One region of the Thalassospira sp. UBA4513 genome, then DNA from elsewhere that is predicted to be linked to it. Evidence: riboswitches for the same ligand, from Rfam matches in the RefSeq annotation. Region 1 holds a riboswitch; the other holds the start of a gene.

Region 1 (10,379 bases):
GCAAAAAACGCCTCTTTGGAAATGTGAAGAGCCTCAGTATTGACGTAATCACCATCAACACCGACAACATCTTCAACACCATTTAGTAACCAGCATTTCAGCCAAACGCCCTCAGCACAGCCAAAATCGGCAACACTTTTACAAAACGGCAGAAGTTCTCTGAAAACCGGAACAACCTTTTGTGCTGATTTCCATGAGATCCCTGATGTATAGGCGAAGAAATCATCGTCATATACGTTTTTGTAGTTCTCGGTGCCCGACATTAACTGTTCACCTTATTTTTGGCGTTAGTGCAAAGCACAGGAATAGCGCCCCGATGCAAAATCGGCAAGCTTCAAGCTGATCAGTACGACATGCGCAAACCCACATGATTTCAGGCCTTTGGAATCAAACAGTGGATGCGGACAAAAATTTGGGAAAAACAGACTCTTTCCCGGCGCGCCCAAAGCCGCTATTCCAAGCGTACGAGCAAAACAAGGAGAAACCATGCGTCCAATTCCCCAGCGTATCGCCGAAGAACTTTCGGTCCGTCCGGAACAGGTCATTGCCACCATCGAGATGCTTAATGAAGGCTCCACCGTTCCGTTCATCGCCCGTTACCGTAAAGAAAAAACCGGCGGGCTTGATGACACCCAACTTCGTACGCTGGAAGAACGCCTGCGCTATCTGACCGAGCTTGAAGAACGCCGCGCATCCGTGCTTGAGAGCATCCGCGAACAGGAAAAGCTGACGCCGGAACTTGAGGCCGCAATCAACGAGGCAGACACCAAGACTCGCCTTGAAGATCTTTACCTGCCTTACAAGAAAAAGCGCCGCACCAAGGCCCAGATTGCCCGCGAAGCTGGGTTGGAGCCGCTGGCCGATAGCCTGTTTAACGACCCGACGCTTGATCCGGAAACCGAAGCCGCCAAATTCGTTGATGCCGAAAAAGGCGTTGAGGACACCAAGGCTGCCCTTGATGGTGCGCGCCAGATCCTGATGGAACGCTTTGCCGAAGATGCCGACCTTGTCGCCAAGCTGCGTGACCACTTGTGGAATGAAGGTGAAATCACCGCATCGGTGATCGAGGGCAAACAGGCAGAAGGTGCCAAGTTCTCGGACTATTTCGAGCATTCCGAAAAAATCAAAACCTGCCCCTCACACCGTGCGCTGGCCCTTTTCCGGGGTCGCAACGAGGATATCCTTCAGCTTAAACTGACCCTTGGCAAAGAAGACGAAGACCGTCCGCGCAGCCAGCCGGGTCGGGCCGAGGTGATGATTGCCGCCCATGTCGGTATTGCCGACAAGGGACGGGCAGCGGATAAATGGCTGATGGATACCGTGCGCTGGACCTGGCGCGTCAAACTGTCTTTGTCGATTGAGCTTGATCTGTTTGGCACCCTTCGTGACTCCGCCGAGGAAGGTGCGATCAAGGTCTTTGCCGACAACCTGAAAGACCTGTTGCTGGCGGCCCCTGCGGGGCAAAAAGCGACCATGGGTCTTGATCCGGGTGTACGTACCGGGGTCAAGGTCGCGGTGGTTGATGCCACCGGAAAGCTGGTCGATACCGCAACGGTTTATCCCTTCCAGCCGCGCAATGACGTCGAAGGCGCGATCAACACCATGGCCGCGCTTGCGGCCCGCCATCAGATCGAACTGATCGCGATTGGCAACGGGACGTTTTCACGTGAAACCGACGAACTTGCCGGTCAGATGCTTAAACGCTTCCCGGCGCTTAAGGCGACCAAGGTGATCGTCAACGAAGCCGGTGCGTCTGTTTATTCCGCATCGCAGTTCGCAGCCGAAGAATTCCCCGATCTTGATGTGTCGCTCCGTGGGGCGGCATCAATTGCGCGCCGCCTGCAAGACCCGCTGGCAGAACTGGTGAAGATCGAACCGAAATCCATCGGTGTCGGACAGTACCAGCATGATGTATCGGAAACCAAACTGGCCCGGTCGCTTGATGCCGTGGTTGAGGATTGCGTGAACGGTGTTGGGGTTGACCTTAACACCGCCTCCATCCCGCTTTTGACCCGTGTGGCAGGCCTGACCGAGACGCTGGCGCGCAATATCGTTGGGTATCGCGACTCCAACGGGGCGTTCCAGTCCCGTGCGGATCTTAAAAAGGTCGAGCGTCTTGGACCAAAGGCGTTCGAGCAATGCGCGGGCTTCTTGCGTATTCGCGGTGCCAACAATCCTCTTGATGCATCGGCCGTGCACCCGGAAGCCTATCCGCTGGTCGAAAAAATCAGCGCCAAGGCCGCCAAGCCGTTGGCAGAACTGATCGGCGATTCGGCCTTTATCAAGACACTCCGCCCCGAAGATTTCGCCGATGACACATTTGGTGTCCCGACCATCCGCGACATCATCGCCGAGCTCGATAAGCCCGGCCGTGACCCGCGCCCGGAATTCAAGACCGCCAAATTCACCGAAGGTGTGAATGAGATCAAGGATCTGCGCACCGGCATGAAGCTTGAAGGCACGGTCACCAACGTCACCAACTTTGGGGCGTTCGTTGATATCGGCGTGCATCAGGATGGCCTGGTTCATATTTCCCAGCTTGCTGACAAGTTCGTCGAAGATCCCCGTCAGGTGGTCAAGGCCGGTCAAATCGTTTCCGTTACCGTGATGGAAGTCGACGCACCGCGCAAACGTATCGGCCTTTCGATGAAATCCGCACCGGATTACGAAGCCACGCGTGAAAAGCGTGCCGAAAATCACGGCGATGCACCGCGCGGCAACCGTCCGCAGCATTCATCAGGCCCGCGCCATCAGGGCGGCCAAGGTCGTGGCAATGCCGGTGGTAACGCTGGCGGCGATGGCGGTGCGATGGCTGCCGCACTCAAGGCCGCGATGGAACGTCGCAAGTAACCTATCGCAAAAAGGCTTCGAAACGGCGGGATGGCATATACCATTCCGCCGTTTTTCTTTTGCCCAATCATGCCGATCGGATGAATTGACAGAAGACAGTTTAAAACCCATGTTGAGCACTCACCAAGGGGAGCCCCGACAAGGGGGCTGAGAAACTGCCGCGCAGTGACCCTTTGAACCTGATCCAGTTCATACTGGCGTAGGGACGGTGCGAACGCGGATTACGACGTTCTCCATCATTCCGACTTCGAACTGGGTCTCCATACGCAAAGTTTCTGCATTGGAGCCTCGACATGACGACCGAAATTTCCCGGACCGCGACTGATCTTTTTGAACGCATGCGTGCGACCAATCCGTTGGTCCAGTGCATCACCAACTATGTTGCGATGAACTATGCCGCCAATGTTTTACTGGCCGCTGGCGCCTCACCAGCGATGGTTCACACACCAGAAGAATCCGGTGAATTTGCCGCGATTGCCGGTGCGCTGACGGTCAATATCGGCACCCTTTCGCCCAACTGGGTCGAAGGCATGATTGCCGCGGCCAAGTCGGCCAATGCTGCGGGCAAACCTTGGGTGCTTGATCCAGTGGCGCATTTTGCCACCGGGTATCGCCGCGATGCCGTGGCAGCGCTTTTGAAATTCAAACCCACCGTCATTCGCGGCAACGCATCGGAAATCATTGCGCTTGGTGGCGGTCAAAGTGCCGGTCAGGGTGTTGATAGCGGCGATCCGGTCGAACAGGCCGAAGAGGCCGCACGCGGCCTTGCCATCGCACAAGGTGCCATTGTTGCCGTTACAGGCGAGGTTGATTTTGTCACCGATGGCAAACGATCCGTGCGCATTGCCGGTGGATCGGACCTGATGCCGAAAGTCACCGCCACAGGCTGTTCGCTGACGGCGCTTGTTGGCGGCTATCTTGCGGTTGCACCGGATCAGGCGTTTGAAGCCACCGTTGCCGCCCTTGGCAATTTTGCCGTGGCGGGCGAAATCGCCGCCAATACGGCAAACGGCCCGGCATCCTTCATGACAGCCTTTATCGATGGCCTGCATCGCCTTGATGCCACGACTTATGCCAAGAACCTTCGGATCAATGTTCTATGAAGTCGTTTGATCTGTCGCTTTATCTCGTGCTTGATCCCGATCTGTGTCGCGACCATTCGATGGTGGAAACCACGATGGCCGCGATTGCAGGCGGTGCCACCCTCATTCAGCTGCGCGATAAAAAGGCCGGGACCGAGGGCCTCATTCGCGTTGGTCGGGAATTGATGAAGGCGATGGAAGGCACAAACGTGCCACTGATCGTGAATGACGACATTGATGCCGCCATTGCCATTGGCGCACATGGCCTGCATGTCGGTCAGGATGATCTGCCTTCGCAGATTGCCCGCGACCGCCTTGGCCCGGACAAGATCATCGGCCTGTCGATTGAAAGCGAAGATGTCGCGCAAAAGGTGGACCGCACGATTGTCGATTATGTCGGCATCGGCCCGATATTTGCCACCGCGACCAAGCCCGACCATAAACCGGCAATCGGATTTGACGGGCTTGAAAAGCTGGTGCGGATGGTCGGATTGCCATCGGTTGCGATTGGCGGGCTTAAGGGTGAACACGCCTTGCCGGCACTTGAAAGCGGTGCGAACGGTATTGCCGTTGTCTCGGCGATTTGTGGTCAGCCCGATCCAAAACAGGCCACCGCATATATCGCCCAAAAACTCAAATCAGCGCGGGCTTATCTGTCGCAGTAACCTTGGGCTTTCGCGGTTCCGATCTGCAATGATCAGGGCTGTTATAGGGCGCAAAACGCATGGCTGTTGCGCCCAAACAACAATGACCGGCACGGAAATGCCCCATTTGCGCCGTTAATTTTTCGGCTTCGTAGCGCAAGTTATCAGACATCAACCAAGAACAACCGCGCGAGGAAGCCATGCTGAGATCTCTGCGTAGTAAGCCGGTTGCCATTGCCCTGATTGGGCTTATGACGATCACGACAGCCGGGCTGGCTGCAATCAAGGTCGCACCCAAACCGACCACCGACAGCGTTACTATCCATTCCGAAATGGTTCGCGGTGAAGTGACGCTGCGCCACCCGGATGGCACCATCGCCATCAGGCGTGATTGCGTCCGGTTCCCGTGCAAGATTGACATCTCGTCGCTTAAACGCGGGGACTACGATGTCACACTGACAAATGGCGACGAAAGCCAGAAGATGGTAGGACTCTACAAAGAGTAGGCATCCCGCCTGCCCCACGACCCAAACCGTTCAAATTTTTCCGGAAAATCCGGGAACGTTTTGATGGCCTGAATGTTCATCATATATCGAACCATTCAAAGGTAATGTGGCGATGCGTTGCATAAACGCTCGTGCGTGCTAGATAAAGTAGCACGGGTAACGACCCGGATGCGCCAGTCGGCCCGGCAACAAAGGTTTCCAAGATGTTGCACGGGATTTTCACTTTTATCGACGGCGCAAAAAGGGATATGTTGCGTTACCGCACAGATTAATAATGAAAGTCGAGGAACTGTATCATGGCATTTGAACTCCCAGCACTTCCGTATGCATATGACGCGCTTGCGCCGGTCATGTCCGCTGAAACCCTTGAGTTTCACCATGACAAACATCACAACGCCTATGTTGTGAACGGCAACAAGCTGCTCGAAGGTTCGGGCCTTGAAGGCAAGTCGCTTGAAGAAGTTGTTGTTGCATCTTACGGCGACGCTTCCAAAGCAGGCCTGTTCAACAACGCTGCTCAGCACTGGAACCACATTGAGTTCTGGCAGATGATGAAGGGCAATGGCGGCGGCGCCATCCCGGGTGAACTCGAAAAGAAAATCGTTGAAGATTTCGGCTCTGTCGATGCCTTCAAAGAAGCCTTCATTCAGGCTGGCGTAACCCAGTTCGGTTCTGGCTGGTGCTGGCTTGCGATGGACAAGTCCGGTAAACTGGTTGTCACCAAGACCCCGAACGCGGAAAACCCGCTTGTTCACGGTCAGACCCCGCTGCTCGGTTGTGATGTTTGGGAACACTCCTACTACATCGATTACCGCAACGCGCGTCCGGACTATGTCAAAGCCTTCCTCGACAGCCTGGTTAACTGGGAATATGTTGCAGAGCGTTTCTCCAAAGCTGGCTAATCAGCCGACGCTTTGAGACTTAATTACAAAAGCGGCTCCTTCGGGGGCCGCTTTTTTGTGCGCGCAACACAAACAAAGAAAAACCCCGCCAGCGAGCCGGCGGGGTTTGGATCGAAACCGATCAGACGCGTGATCAGATGTCGAATTTGATGCCCTGAGCGAGCGGCAGCTCGCGGGAATAGTTGATGGTGTTGGTTGCGCGGCGCATGTAGCCTTTCCATGCATCCGAACCGGATTCTCGACCGCCACCGGTTTCTTTTTCACCACCGAAGGCACCACCGATTTCCGCACCGGACGGACCGATATTGACGTTGGCAATACCGCAATCGGACCCAACCGAGGACAGGAACAGTTCGGTTTCGCGCAGATCGGTCGAGAAGATGCACGATGACAGACCCTGCGGGACGTCATTCTGAAGCGCGATGGCTTCTTCAAGGGTCTCGTAGGTCATGACGTACAGGATCGGTGCGAAGGTCTCGTGCTTCACGGTCTCGGTCTGGCCCGGCATTTCAACCACTGACGGGGTAACATAGAACGCATTCGGGTATTCCGGTTCCAGGGTACGTTCTCCGCCATGCACAGTGCCGCCGTCTTTCTTGGCATTGGCAAGGGCGGCCTGCATGTTGGTAAAGGCTTCTTCGTCGATCAGCGGACCAACCAGAACACCATCGGCCAGCGGATCGCCAATTTTCACAGACTTGTAAGCCGCAATGATTTTCGGCAGCAGCTGATCCTTGACGTCCTTGTGAACGATCAGGCGACGAAGCGACGTGCAACGCTGACCACAGGTGCCAACAGCGGAGAACACAACCGCACGCACGGTCATGTCCAGATCGGCCGACGGGGTGACGATCATGGCGTTGTTGCCGCCAAGCTCAAGAATGGTGCGGCCAAAGCGCTGCGCAACACGCGGGGCAACTTCGCGGCCCATGCGGGTAGAACCGGTGGCTGAAATCAGCGCGACGTCACGGCTGTCGGTCATGATTTCACCGATGGCGCGATCACCCACAACGACCTGATGCAGGTTGGCCGGTGCATCACCGAATTTGGCAATCGCCTTTTCGAGGATCTTCTGGCAGGCAAGGGCAGTGACCGGCGTTTTTTCCGACGGTTTCCAGATCACGGCATTGCCGCAAGCCAGTGCAAGCGCTGTGTTCCATGCCCACGGCGCAACCGGGAAGTTAAAGGCGGTGATCAGGCCAACAACACCCAGCGGATGCCAGTTTTCCATCATCTTGTGGCCTGGACGTTCGGACGCGATGGTCAGACCGTAAAGCTGGCGCGACAGACCGACTGCGAAGTCGCAGATGTCGATCATTTCCTGAACTTCGCCAAGACCTTCCTGATAGATCTTGCCGCATTCAAGCGACACCAGACGGCCCAGCGGTTCCTTGGCTGCGCGCAGTTCTTCACCCAGAAGACGGACCAGTTCGCCACGACGCGGACCGGGAACCTGACGCCATGCGCCAAATGCCTTTTTGGCGTTGCCGATAACATCGGTCATCTCGGCCGGGGTGGTTTCGGTGACACTTGCGAATTCCGAACCGTCAACCGGGGTCTGGACACTGAGGGTGCCATTGGCAATCTCTGCTTCGGACAGACCAAGTTCGGTCAGAATGGATTTGTAGCTCACAGTAAAACTCCCTTCGTTTTAAACTTTCCGGCGCGGATCACCGGCAAATTCGATCTCTGTTCAATCCCTGATATCCGCCACCTTGGGCAGCTGTTTGGCGATGATGGCAAAGGCCTCATCAACCTGATCAAACGGAATGGTCAAAGGTGCCAGCAGGCGCACCACATTGGCGTGCTCACCACTTGGCATTAACAATAGCCCGTCATCACGGGCCAGTTGCAACAAGCATTGCAGACGTTTGGGTGACGGCTTGCCGTCATCTGCAATCAATTCAAAGGCACGCATTGCCCCGATCCCGCGCATGTTGCCGATCACATGCCCGCCGGGCAGATCGCGCAGCCATGCGATATGGGTGGCGTATTTTTCACCAAGCTGTTTGGCACGGGCGGTCAGCTTGTCGGCCTCGAGCACCTCAAATACGCCGGTTGCCGCGGCACAGGCTACAGGATTGCCGGAATAGGTGCCGCCAAGCCCGCCCGGCGCCAGCGCATTCATGACATCCTCGGCACCGGTGATTGCGGCCAACGGAAAGCCCCCGCCAATGCCTTTGCCCATAACAAGGATATCGGGCGCAATACCGGCATGCTCAATGGCAAACATCTTACCGGTCCGGGCAAAGCCCGACTGGATTTCATCGGCAATCAGAACCAAGCCGTTTTCATCACACAGGCGACGCAGGGCGACAAGAAATTCCCCATCCGCGGCACGAAAACCGCCTTCGCCCTGAACAGGTTCAATCACCACCGCCCCGACCGACGCCGGATCGGCGGAAACAGCAAACAGCTTGGCGATGGCGGCCATCGCATCATCAACCGATACACCGGTTTCGGGGCAAGGATATGGCAGATGCCATACAGGCCCCGGCAATGGGCCGAGCCCGGTTTTATAGGGTTTGGTTTTGCCCGTCAGCGCAAGGGTTGCAAGCGTCCTGCCATGGAAACCACCGTCAAAGGCGATCACCCCGGTGCGGCCGGTAAAGGCGCGCGCAAGCTTCAGCGCGTTTTCCATCGCCTCGGCCCCGGAATTGGTCAGCATTGATTTCGCCGGACCTTCAATCGGGCAATTTGCTGCCAGCCACTCCGTTACCGCGACATAGGGCTCGTGGGGCAACGCATTATAACAGCTGTGGGTAAATCGTTCGCACTGGGCGGCGACGCGTTCCATCACCACCGGGTTGCGATGCCCGACATTCAAAACACCGATCCCGCCAATGAAATCGATATAGCGTTTGCCTTCGACGTCCCATGCCTCGGCATTGAGTGCGCGATCAAGATAGACCGGATGCACATTGCGCACCCCGGCCGATACCGACGCAATTGCGCGCTCACGCATCTGCGTGCTGTCCTGGGCTGGTTTGGTGTTTTCGTCACGGGGCATGTGGGGCTGCTCCGACCTTTTTATTGATGATTTAAATGACGTTCAGTTCAAGCACCGGCGCATTATCGCGAATGCGCTCATAGCCAAACACCGACAGATCAAGGGTTTCATAGCCGTTTGTCGCGATCAGTTCGGCAATGCCACGACCGACCGCCGGGCTTTGTTGCAGGCCATGGCCCGAGAACCCGTTGGCAAAGATGAAGTTTTTAACATCCGTGTGACGGCCCAAAATCGCGTTCTGATCGAGCAGGTTATAGGAATAATGACCCGCCCAGGCATTGACGACCTTGATCGCCTCAAACCGTTCACACCGCTCATACAGGCCCGGCCAGATGATGTCGTCAAACAGGCTATGATCGACGTCGAAATCCCAGCATTCCGGGTCGCGATCCTTGGGCGGTGCGATACCGGTAATAAAGAACTCGCCTTCCGGACGGACATAAAGGCCGCTTGGATCAATCAGCATCGGGCAGGATGCGCTGATGTCTTCCGCGTCCCGGCAGTTGAATACAAAGATGCAGCGTTTGCGTGGCTCGACCGGAATTTCAAGGCCGGCCATCCGGGCGACCTTTGATCCGCCGGTGCCCGCCGCATTGACAAGCTGGCCACAGCCGAACCGACGACCGTCCTTTAGAACCACACCGGTGACCTGATCACCATTACGCAGGACCTCGACCACTTCGCCGTCAATGTAATCGGCACCACGACGGCGGGCCTGTTTGCGAAACGACTGCATCAGGCAATAGGCATCAAACCAGCCTTCGCCCGTGCGTCCCCAGCAACCAGCCGCCAGATCGGATGTATTCATCCATGGGTATTTCTGGGCCAAGTCATCGGGCTCCATCCAGATGATGTCGCCGCCAAATTCGGTTTGCGTCGCATGGTTCTGACGCAGGATATCGCGCCCCTGATCGGTGGCCAGAATGAGATAGCCCTTTTCATGCAGGGCAATGTCGACGTCGGGATCAAGGTCGCGGTTCAGATTACGCAGGAACTGAATGCCATAGGCCGACATTTCAATATTGATCGGGGTCGAGAATTGCTGGCGGATCGACGCCGCCGAAAGTGCGGTCGAGCAGAACTCGTAGGTCGAGTCTTTCTCGATCACCAGAACCCGGCCCTTGAAATCATCACGGCCCGTCAAATGCCATGCGATGGAACTGCCGATAACCGCACCACCGACGATGATCACATCATAATTTTCGTCAACAGAACCCATTCTTGCCTTCTACCCGATGCAAATTGTTACTTTCCGGCCATTGATGAACCGGCATTTTGCGGTGGTGCGCTGGAAACCGTTACCCGAATGAAGGGGGAGCCTTCCTTCCAAAACATTCCAAAGTAACAGCATTCCAGCGCGGTTGGCTTTCAGCCCAAACGCTTCT
Region 2 (10,024 bases), on a different contig from region 1:
ATCCGATGCGGATATCTATCGCGATATCCTGATCGGGCGACATCCTGAAAATGAGGTGGCTGTTATCCCCGATGCCACGCACGGGCTGCTAAGAAGCAATCTGTTCAACTACCAGCTCAGTCGCGAGATGCCGACATCCCGCCAGATGCTTTATGTTGCCCTTGGCCGGTATGCCTATGCGCCCGGCACCTTTGACAAGATCGCGGACTGGATCAAGCAGGTGGTTGCCCGCCCCTAACCCGACGCCCAGAGATCAAGGTACATGTTGGCTGAGGCTTCGACCCCGCACAGACAACGCAAGGCTCCGATGTAACTTATGCTGCGCAATCTGGATCGCATCAGGACACGCTGGCGCGTGGCCGAATGATCTTGCCACTTTTGCGCTGTTCAAAAAGATGCGCGATCCAGCCTGCCATGCGCCCAACGGCAAAAATACCAAGCCCTGCCCCCTTCGGCAGACGAAGTTCACGTTCGATCAAGGCCAATCCGAAATCAAGGCTGGGATGCTGCCCGGTATTTTGCGTGACCAGATTTGCAATGCGCGCCCAGAACGCATCGCCAGTCTGACCACAGGCCTGCATGAGTGCACGGGTTCGCGGATCGCCATCGGGATAGAGCGGATGACCAAACCCCGGCGGCACATGATCGGGATCAATCTTACCGCCAAGTTTTTCGACCTGATCCATCCACGCCCGACATCTCGGTGTCAGGCCGCCATGACGCGCACCCGACAGGGTCGACAACCCCGCCATCAGGGATGCCGGTATGGTCGCCCCGGCCGATGCGGCAACACGCACGGCATAGGCCGATGCATTAAGCTCGTGATCGGCACAAAGTACGAGGGCCCGACGCAACAGGTCCGGCGCATTTTCATGGGTTGACCATGCATTTGCCAGGACCAAATGGATCGGGCTTTTCCCGTCGTCTGAGACCCCGGCAGCGGCCAGGGCGCCCAGCCGAACGACCCGTGCGGCGATCGGGCGACCATCACCACGGGGCGATCCGGTCATCAGCTCTGCCAGCATCGCCACCATGCGCGGAAGCGCCAAATCATGTTTGGCCGCAACAAAGTCCGGCATGGCATTCAACACAGGATCGCATCGAAGTCCGGCCAAAAGACCCGCCGCGTCCTCAAGCGTCATGGTGTGGGACAGCTCGACGGCGTTTTGACCGCGATAGTAAAACTGCCCATCGGCAATGCGGGTAATGCCCGACACCAGGATCGGCTCCCCCCAATCAATGGTCGAGGCCGCAACAGATTGCCGTGACCGTCCACGTCGTTTGCGATCATGCAGTTTGGCAACGTCGCGCCGGTCATACAGGCTTTTGCGTGCATCACCCGGATGGGCAACAGCGCGCACAATACCCCGACTGACATAGGCGTAAAGCGTGTCGCGCGATATGCCGACCTGCGCGCACACATCTGCTGCCGACAATGTGCAGAATGATCCGTCATCGATTTTTTTCATATTGATTATCTTGATCAAGATTGACGGTTTGTCCAGTCCGGCATGATGCTTTGATCATTACTGGTTCCGCCCCCTGAGAATGGAAACGCCATCATGCCCAACCGGTTCACACCCCAGATCGCCAATGCCCTTGGTCTATCTGAAACACCTGATATCACAACCATCGGCACAGATGCCTTGCCGTCCTATTTCGCAGTCACCGAACTCGCCTGGGCGGGTATCGGGATGGCCGCCGCGATGATTTCAAACTGGCGCGCCCTTGAAACCGGATCAGACGCCCCGATAACGGTTGATCAGCGACTGGCGTCAAAATGGTTTAATATGACAATCCGCCCACAAGGCTGGACATTGCCAAACGTCTGGGACCCGCTGGCGGGTGATTATCAAACGCGTCACGGCTGGATCCGGATACATACCAACGCGCCACATCACCGCGCGGCGGCACTTTCTGTTCTGGGCGATTACGAAACCCGCGATGATCTGGCGATGGCTGTGCTGGATTGGCAAAGTGACATGCTTGAAAACGAAATTGTCGCGGCCAGTGGATGTGCCGCAACCATGCACAGCCTTGAGGAATGGCAGGCACATCCGCAAGGAATATCCATCGCTACCGATCCACTGATCTGCTGGGACCAGCACGCAAACACCAATGTCGCCCCCGCGTCAATTGACCCGGCCCGCCCGCTTCGTGGTATCCGCGTTCTTGATCTGACACGTATCCTGGCCGGCCCCGTCGCCGGTCGTTTTCTGGCGGCTTATGGTGCCGATGTGTTGCGCATCGATCCGAGGGGCTGGGACGAAGGTGCGGCCATTCCCGAAGTCACACTTGGCAAACGCTGTGCGGGACTTGATCTACGGGACCGGGAAGACCGAAAACTGTTTGAAGACCTGATTAGCGGTGCTGACATCTTGCTGCATGGCTATCGTCCTGACGCCCTGTCCGAATTGGGGTATGACGCCAAAACGCTGCGCGCGATTAACCCGGCGCTGATTGATGTGACGTTGTCTGCCTATGGCTGGACCGGGCCGTGGGCCAAACGACGCGGGTTTGACAGCCTCGTGCAAATGAGCTGCGGCATTGCCGATTGGGGGATGGAACAATCAGGGTCGAAAAAGCCCCTACCGCTTCCGGTTCAGGCCCTTGATCACGCGACGGGATATTTGATGGCGGCCAGCGCAGTTCACGCCCTGATCCGCCGCGCCGCCCATGGCGAGGTCACAACCGCCCGCCACTCATTGGCCCGAACGGCACATATGTTAAGCAAGACAGCGACACCTGACTGCCTTGGCATGATCGCCGCGGAAACAGATGCCGATATTGCCCCGCATTTTGAAAACACAGACTGGGGCCCAGCCCGGCGCATCGCCTTTCCGGTCAGTATCGCAGGAACACCGCATCACTGGGATCATCCGGCGGGAAAGCTGCATCGTCATGGCGCGCACTGGTAAGCTGTGATCAGGATCAAGTCCAAGAACTGTTACAAAACTTGACGGCAGCGATTTGTCTGCGCATAGTCCCCTGATCTCCGGGGGGGCCGATCGTAAATCGGCTGAGAGGTTCGGTGTTGCCGAACGACCCTTTGAACCTGAACCGGTTAAGACCGGCGTAGGAAGGATCGAATGCGCAGCACAGAACACGCGCCCCAGATGGCGCAAGACAATCCAACCAGATTTGATATTGCGCTCCGTGCGGCCCGCGTGGCTTTCAACGGCGTCGATATTTTCCATGATCTCGACCTGACCTTACAGGCGGGCAGTTTTACCTGTCTACTCGGCCCAAGTGGTGTCGGCAAAAGCACGCTTTTGCGCTATTTCGCAGGCCTCGTCGAAGGCGATGTTAGCGGTACCATCACCTGTTCGGACAACATCGCGCTTACCGGTCGGGTCGCCTATATGGCGCAACAGGACCTGCTCTTGCCATGGCGCAGTGTTCTCGAGAATGTGGTGCTGGGTGCTGTCCTACGCCACGAAAAACCCGATTATGAGAAAGCCTCACATTTACTGACCGAAGTCGGATTGCATGACGCGGCAAACCTCCGCCCGGCTGAACTGTCCGGTGGCATGAAACAGCGTGCGGCCCTTGCCCGCACATTGATGGAAGATCGCCCGGTCGTTTTGATGGACGAACCGTTTTCGGCCCTTGATCCGCTCAACCGCCTGCGCTTGCAGGAGCTGGCCGCACGGGTGCTGCGGGGCAAAACGGTGTTGCTTGTGACCCACGACCCGCTTGAGGCATTGCGCCTTGGCGATCGCGTGCATGTCCTGACCGGCAGCCCGGCCCGCTTGCAAGACGCCATCACGCCCAAGGGCCAAAGCCCGCGCAACATTGCCGATCCCGAAATCCTGGCACAGCAGGCCGAACTACTCGGCCAACTTGGTGCCGAGCGGTCGGAGGGCGCAGCATGAGCACGCAAAACAATCCTCATACCAATAAAAAAGCACTGTCGGAGCAACGCTGGCTGATCCTTGCGCGGCCGCTGATTATTATCATTGCGCTGATTGCCACTTGGCAAATGTTGGTGATTGTTACCGGTGCGCCGAAATACATGCTGCCACCGCCTGCAGATGTCTGGCATACCCTAATCGCGCGTCATGCCGTCCTGTTCGATCATGCGAAATATACCATCGCTGAAACCGTGATCGGCCTGTTTGCCGGTGCTGCCCTTGGCACGCTGGCCGCGATCCCTATGGCGCTGTTTTCGCCGGTGCGTTTCTGGCTGATGCCGATCCTTTTGGTTTCGCAGGCGATCCCGTTCTTTGCCCTGGCGCCGCTTCTGGTTCTCTGGCTCGGCTTTGGGCTGGCGTCCAAAATCGCCATGGCGGCCCTGATCATTTTCTTCCCGGTCACGGTTGCGTTCTTTGACGGCCTGTCACGGACCGAGACCGGCTGGCTCGATCTGGCGCGCACCATGGGGGCCAGTCGTTGGCGACTTTTGACCCATATTCGACTGCCCGCCGCCCTGCCCGCCTTTGCATCTGGTTTTCGCGTTGCCACCGCCGTTGCCCCGATCGGGGCGGTGATTGGCGAATGGGTCGGGTCCAGTCACGGCCTGGGTTATCTTATGCTGCATGCCAATGCGCGGGTTCAGATCGATATGGTCTTTGCCTGTCTTCTGATCCTGTGCGCGTTTTCTATCACGCAATATTTCATTGTCGATCGCGTGCTGCGCGCGGCCTTGCCATGGCAACCCGACAGCCTGAAACCGGTTCGGTAAGACACCACACGCCGGCCTGTTTGGCAGCGTTTTAAATCCTCATACTATTTATTTGGCGCATCTTACGGAGGTTCATCCATGTCACGCCTTAAATCCATGATCACCGCGACCGCACTGGGCGCACTTGTTCTTGGAACGTCTTCAACCGCCTTTGCCGCGGACAAGCTGGTCATTCTTCTGGACTGGTTTGTGAACCCCGATCACGCACCGCTGATTGTTGCCAAGGAAAAGGGCTTCTTTGCCAATCATGATCTGGATGTCGAACTGATCGAACCATCCGATCCGTCCGCCCCGCCACGCCTTGTTGCCGCCGGTCAGGGCGATGTCGCGGTGAACTATCAGCCGCAGCTTCATGTCCAGGCGGCCGAAGGCCTGCCGCTGACGCGTATCGGCACACTGGTTGCCACCCCGCTTAACAGCCTGATTGTCCTTGAAGACGGCCCGATAAAGGAAATCGCCGATCTGAAAGGCAAGAAGATCGGTTATTCCCTGGCCGGATTTGAGGATGCGCTTCTGGGCACCATGCTCGGCAATCATGGGGTTTCGATTGACGATGTCGAGCTTATCAATGTGAACTTCTCGCTTTCGCCGTCGCTGTATTCCGGCCAGGTCGATGCGATCATTGGCGGCTATCGCAATTTCGAGCTCAATCAGATGGAAATCGAAGGCAAACCGGGCAAGGCATTTTATGTCGAGGAAGAGGGCGTTCCGCCCTATGACGAACTGATCCTGACCGTCCGCAACGACAAGGTCGATGACCCGCGTTATGCCCGCATGCTGGCCGCCCTTGAAGAAGGCGTGCAGTACCTGATCAACCATCCTGATGACAGCTGGCAGGCCTTTATTGCCGCCTATCCGAACCTTGATGATGAACTCAATATCAAGGCATGGGCCGATACCCTGCCGCGCTTTGCGCTGCGTCCGGCAGCCCTTGATAAGGCGCGCTATGCCCGCTTTGCCGATTACATGGTCAAACAGGGTCTGATCACCGAAAGCCCGGCGCTTGAGAGCTATGCGACCGTGATCGAATAAAATTCAGTCCCCCCTGCTTTCGCAAGGCTCGCCCCAGCAACTGCGAAAGCATTGGTCTGCACCCCGCATGGGCAGACCACCAAGAAAGGCCGGAATGTGTGTCCCGCGTTCCGGCCTTTCGCTTGCGCAGGTCAAATTCCCAGTTACCTTATGGTCACCCGCGTAAAATGCAGAATGGCGACCACATTCAAACCGGATCAGGACCCAAAAGTGCAGCAGCAAACAAAACCAGCCCATCACACCGATAACGGCTTTGAAAACCGTCACCCCCTGCCCGATCCGGTCAAACGGTCGTTCTGGCATTTCCTGAAACGGCGCTATTTCGGTGATGATAACTGGCCGAAGGCCAAACATCAGGTCGGTAAAATCCCCACCGAAACACCTGATCATGACGCCATCCACAACCCGGATCCCAAACGCATGCAAGTCACATGGGTCGGCCATGCCACGGTTCTGGTGCAATATGGCGGGCTCAATATCCTGACCGATCCGGTGTTTTCTGACCGCGCATCACCGTTCAAACGCGTTGGACCGAAACGCTATACCCGACCGGGCCTTGCCATCGATCAGTTGCCCAAGCTTGATCTGGTGTTGCTGTCACATAATCACTATGACCATTTTGACCTGGCCAGCCTGACGCAGCTTGGCAATGCGCCGCGCTATGTCCTGCCACTGAAAAATGGTCCACTTCTGGAAAAGGCGGGCATTCGTGCTGATCGCTATGTCGAATTGGATTGGGATGAAAGCCATCATCACGATGATCTGAAAATCACCCATGTGCCATCGAACCACTGGTCAAGCCGCACCACGAAGGACCGCAAGGAAATGCTGTGGGGTGGCTATATCCTTGAGTTCGGCGATGGCTACCGGTTCTATTTTGTTGGCGATACCGGCTGGAACGAAGCCCTGTTTACGGAAATGGGCGCGATCCACGGCGGGATTGATTTTGGCCTGATTCCCATCGGGGCCTATGACCCGCGCGACTTCATGCGCAATGCACATTGCAACCCCGAAGAAGCCATTCAGATCATGCAGAAAATGGGCGTCAAACAGGCGCTTGCCATTCATTGGGGCACGTTTGTCCTGACAGCTGAGCCGGTAGATGAGCCGCCGGTCCGGTTAGCGGCAGCCCGTAAGGATAGCGGAATTGCGGATGGCGATTTCGTTGCCCCACCAATCGGGGCGACCCGGTTCTTTGATGGCAAAGCCGCACCCGCATCGACAACCACGCAAAAGGTCGAGCATACGGCGTCTGGCTCATAGCTGCCCTTTCAAGTTCGGTTTGGTGGTTTTTCAAACTGCATGCTAAGCATCAATGATTGCGTCACAAAACCGTAACATTGGTCGCCCCGCCATGAGTTTGACTGTCTTTCTTGCTGTAATGGGCGCTGCCCTGATGCATGCCGTGTGGAATGCACTGGTCAAGGGTGGCTCGGACAAATTGATGAACATGACGGCGATCGTGCTGGGTCATACGCCGATTGTTCTGATCCTGTTGCCGTTTGTTGACCTTCCTGCCCCCGAAAGCTGGCCTTATCTGCTGACGTCCCTTGGGCTTCATATCGGCTATCAGTTGTTTCTGATCCTGGCTTATCGTTTGGGCGATCTCAGCCAAGTTTATCCGATTGCACGCGGGTCTTCGCCGCTGATTGTTGCGGCGGTGTCCGTGTTGATCATGGGGGTTACCCTGCATGTCAGCGAGTGGCTGGCGATTGTTATCATCGGGGTTGGTATTATCAGCATGTGCATAACGCGACAAGCCGATGGCATGCGTAACCGCAATGCTGCCCTTGCCGCGATCATCACCGGTTGTTTCATCAGCAGCTATTCACTGGTGGATGGTACCGGTGCAAGGCTGGCCGGAACGGCGCTTGGCTATTACAGCTATCAGACGATTGGCATCGTTGTGATCTTTGCCGTGATCGTGACTTTTATGCGCCCGCGCATCCTTGCTGATATCGCGCGATCTGGCAAAAGGGTCTTTGCGATTGGCGGCACGGCGTCCTTTGCGGCCTATGCCACTGTGATGTGGGCCTTTACGCAGGCACCGATCCCGCTTGTGGTCGCCCTGCGCGAAACCGGCATTGTCTTTGCCCTTTTGATCGGGGTGTTCTTCATGGGCGAGAAGCTTAACCTTGTGAAGCTGTCCTCGACCATGATGACGCTGGGCGGGGCGATTATCCTGCGTCTGGCACGCAGCTTGTAACCGCCCCTACCCGATTCCAGTTTCAGGACACGCGATCAGACCCGTGTGCGCGGCACACGGCGGGTACCGTCTTCGAACCGTGAAAGCTCCATCCCCTTTAGCGTGATGGATGGCTGCCCGGTGGTGATCCATTCGGCCAGCACCTTACCAACCACCGGTCCCATGGCAAAGCCATGGCCCGAGAATCCCGATGCGACAAAGAAGTGTTTGGGGTTTTCGAACTGATCAATCACCGGCACCGCATCCGGGGTGACATCAATGTCCCCCGCCCAGGTATCAACGATGCCGACTTTCTTGATCTGCGGCAGGACCTTTTGCAGATTGCGCATGGCGTTTTTAACCCGCACCTCATAGGGCTCCGCCTGATTGGTGCGTCGCCCGATCATGGGTTGCCGTGATGCATCCGATCCCGGCATACGGTCCACCAGATCATCAAAGAACCGCTTGTTAAAGTGGAACTTGAAGGTCGCCCAGTTATCAAACAGTCCCGGCATGAAATCACGGGCATACTTGAACCGGCCCAGTGTCAAATCGATGTCGGTCATGAATTCATCGGCGATGTTCATCGACCCATCTGCGCGTTGACGAAACGCCAGACCAGCCGCCAGCGTGCCCGCCGCCGAGATATCGGGCACGGGTGTGGTGCGGATCACCGTCCCGCGCGTGGTTTGTTGCGGTAAACGCCGCCCGAACTTGGCGACGAATTTATGCGTCGCAGCCCCGGCCGCACAGATGACGTATTTGCATTTGATTTCGCCTTGTTCGGACACCACCGAACTGATTGCGCCGGCCTCTGTTTCAATCGAAAGTGCGCCGCAACCCTCGGCAATCACAGCACCCAATTCACTGGCGCGTTTGGCGATTGCCGGGGCGGCCTTTTTCGGTTCGGCCTGCCCGTCTGAGGGCGTGTAGATCCCGCCAACACCCGGTGCGGTGATCCCCGGTGTCAGTTTTTCGACCCCTTTGGGGTCAAGGACCTGGGTTTCGATGCCAAAGTGCTTGGTGTCGTTAATCCAGCCTTCGAATTCCGACATTTCCTTGTCATCGCGGGCGACGAACAGCACTCCGCCCTGGCGCCATTCCAGATCGGCATTTAGTTCTTTTTCAAGACCTTGCCAGATCTTGTTGCATTCAATCATCAATGGCAACTCTACCGGATCGCGGCCCTGTTGGCGGACAAAGCCCCAGGCACGACCGGACTGGTGTGACGCGATGGTATCCTTTTCCAGAAGCACGACTTTCATGCCGGCCTTGGTCAGGTAATAGGCGCTGGAGGATCCGTGAATGCCGCCGCCGATGACAACGACGTCGCATTCCTTGGGCAGGGTGATTTTGGGATAATTCGTCATGTGGGGACCTAAAGATCAATATTGGTGGCAAATCAATTTGGTGTGTGGCGGGAACCACGTTATGTTGCGCGCCAACAAATCTCAACCAAATCAGGTGCCACCATGTCTGATCATGCAAAAAAACAGTCCCCCGCCACCGTAAGTGCACAGGCGCTTGGCTGGGTCGATGAAGCCACCAAGTCCGTCACGCCGCCGCTTTATCCGTCAACCACGTTCGAACGCAACACGGATCTGAGTTACCATGACGGGCGCTGCTATACGCGCGCAGACAACCCGACCTATGATCAGGCCTGTGCAGTCCTGAATGAACTTGAAGGCGGTTCTGAAACCCGCCTGTTTGCCTCTGGCATGGCGGCCGCCGTTGCGGTTTTGCATGCGCTGAACCCGGGTGATCATGTTGTTGCCCCCAAGGTAATGTATTGGGCGCTGCGCAGCTTCATGCTTGATAGTGGTGTGCGTGCCGGGCTGAGCTTTGATTTTGTTGATAACGCCGATATTGCCGATTGGGACAAGCACATCGTTGCCGGCAAGACCAAGCTGGTGTGGCTTGAAACCCCGGCCAACCCGGATTGGCAAATCACCGATATCGCCGCTGTTGCCAAACTGGCCAAGGCCGCTGGTGCCGTTGTGGTGGTTGACAACACTGTTGCCACGCCGCTTTTGACCCGTCCGATTGATTTTGGTGCCGATATCGTAATGCATTCGGCAACCAAATATCTGAACGGTCACAGCGACGTTTTGGCGGGGTCGCTG

Evidence for each region. A riboswitch is a leader RNA that binds a small molecule or an ion and turns the genes downstream of it on or off. The one in region 1 is predicted to bind thiamine pyrophosphate.
Region 2: another riboswitch for thiamine pyrophosphate. It lies ahead of B2T33_RS01900 (ABC transporter ATP-binding protein); the one in region 1 lies ahead of thiM (hydroxyethylthiazole kinase).

Annotation. Positions count from the first base shown of each region.
Region 1 is NZ_DGMR01000039.1:60,985-71,363, reverse strand. Features, by position in the region: gene B2T33_RS17290 (class I SAM-dependent methyltransferase) at 1-263, opposite strand, end outside; gene B2T33_RS17285 (Tex family protein) at 487-2,850, shown strand; TPP riboswitch at 2,967-3,073, shown strand; gene thiM (hydroxyethylthiazole kinase) at 3,144-3,953, shown strand; gene thiE (thiamine phosphate synthase) at 3,950-4,597, shown strand; gene B2T33_RS17270 (hypothetical protein) at 4,777-5,082, shown strand; gene B2T33_RS17265 (superoxide dismutase) at 5,379-5,984, shown strand; gene B2T33_RS17260 (aldehyde dehydrogenase family protein) at 6,118-7,617, opposite strand; gene B2T33_RS17255 (aspartate aminotransferase family protein) at 7,678-8,994, opposite strand; gene B2T33_RS17250 (NAD(P)/FAD-dependent oxidoreductase) at 9,026-10,213, opposite strand.
Region 2 is NZ_DGMR01000005.1:6,002-16,025, forward strand. Features, by position in the region: gene B2T33_RS01885 (alpha/beta hydrolase family protein) at 1-238, shown strand, start outside; gene B2T33_RS01890 (citrate synthase) at 339-1,469, opposite strand; gene B2T33_RS01895 (CoA transferase) at 1,563-2,918, shown strand; TPP riboswitch at 2,988-3,099, shown strand; gene B2T33_RS01900 (ABC transporter ATP-binding protein) at 3,090-3,875, shown strand; gene B2T33_RS01905 (ABC transporter permease) at 3,872-4,684, shown strand; gene B2T33_RS01910 (ABC transporter substrate-binding protein) at 4,763-5,716, shown strand; gene B2T33_RS01915 (MBL fold metallo-hydrolase) at 5,927-6,979, shown strand; gene B2T33_RS01920 (hypothetical protein) at 7,071-7,922, shown strand; gene B2T33_RS01925 (NAD(P)/FAD-dependent oxidoreductase) at 7,958-9,271, opposite strand; partial or broken gene B2T33_RS01930 (trans-sulfuration enzyme family protein) at 9,374-10,024, shown strand, end outside.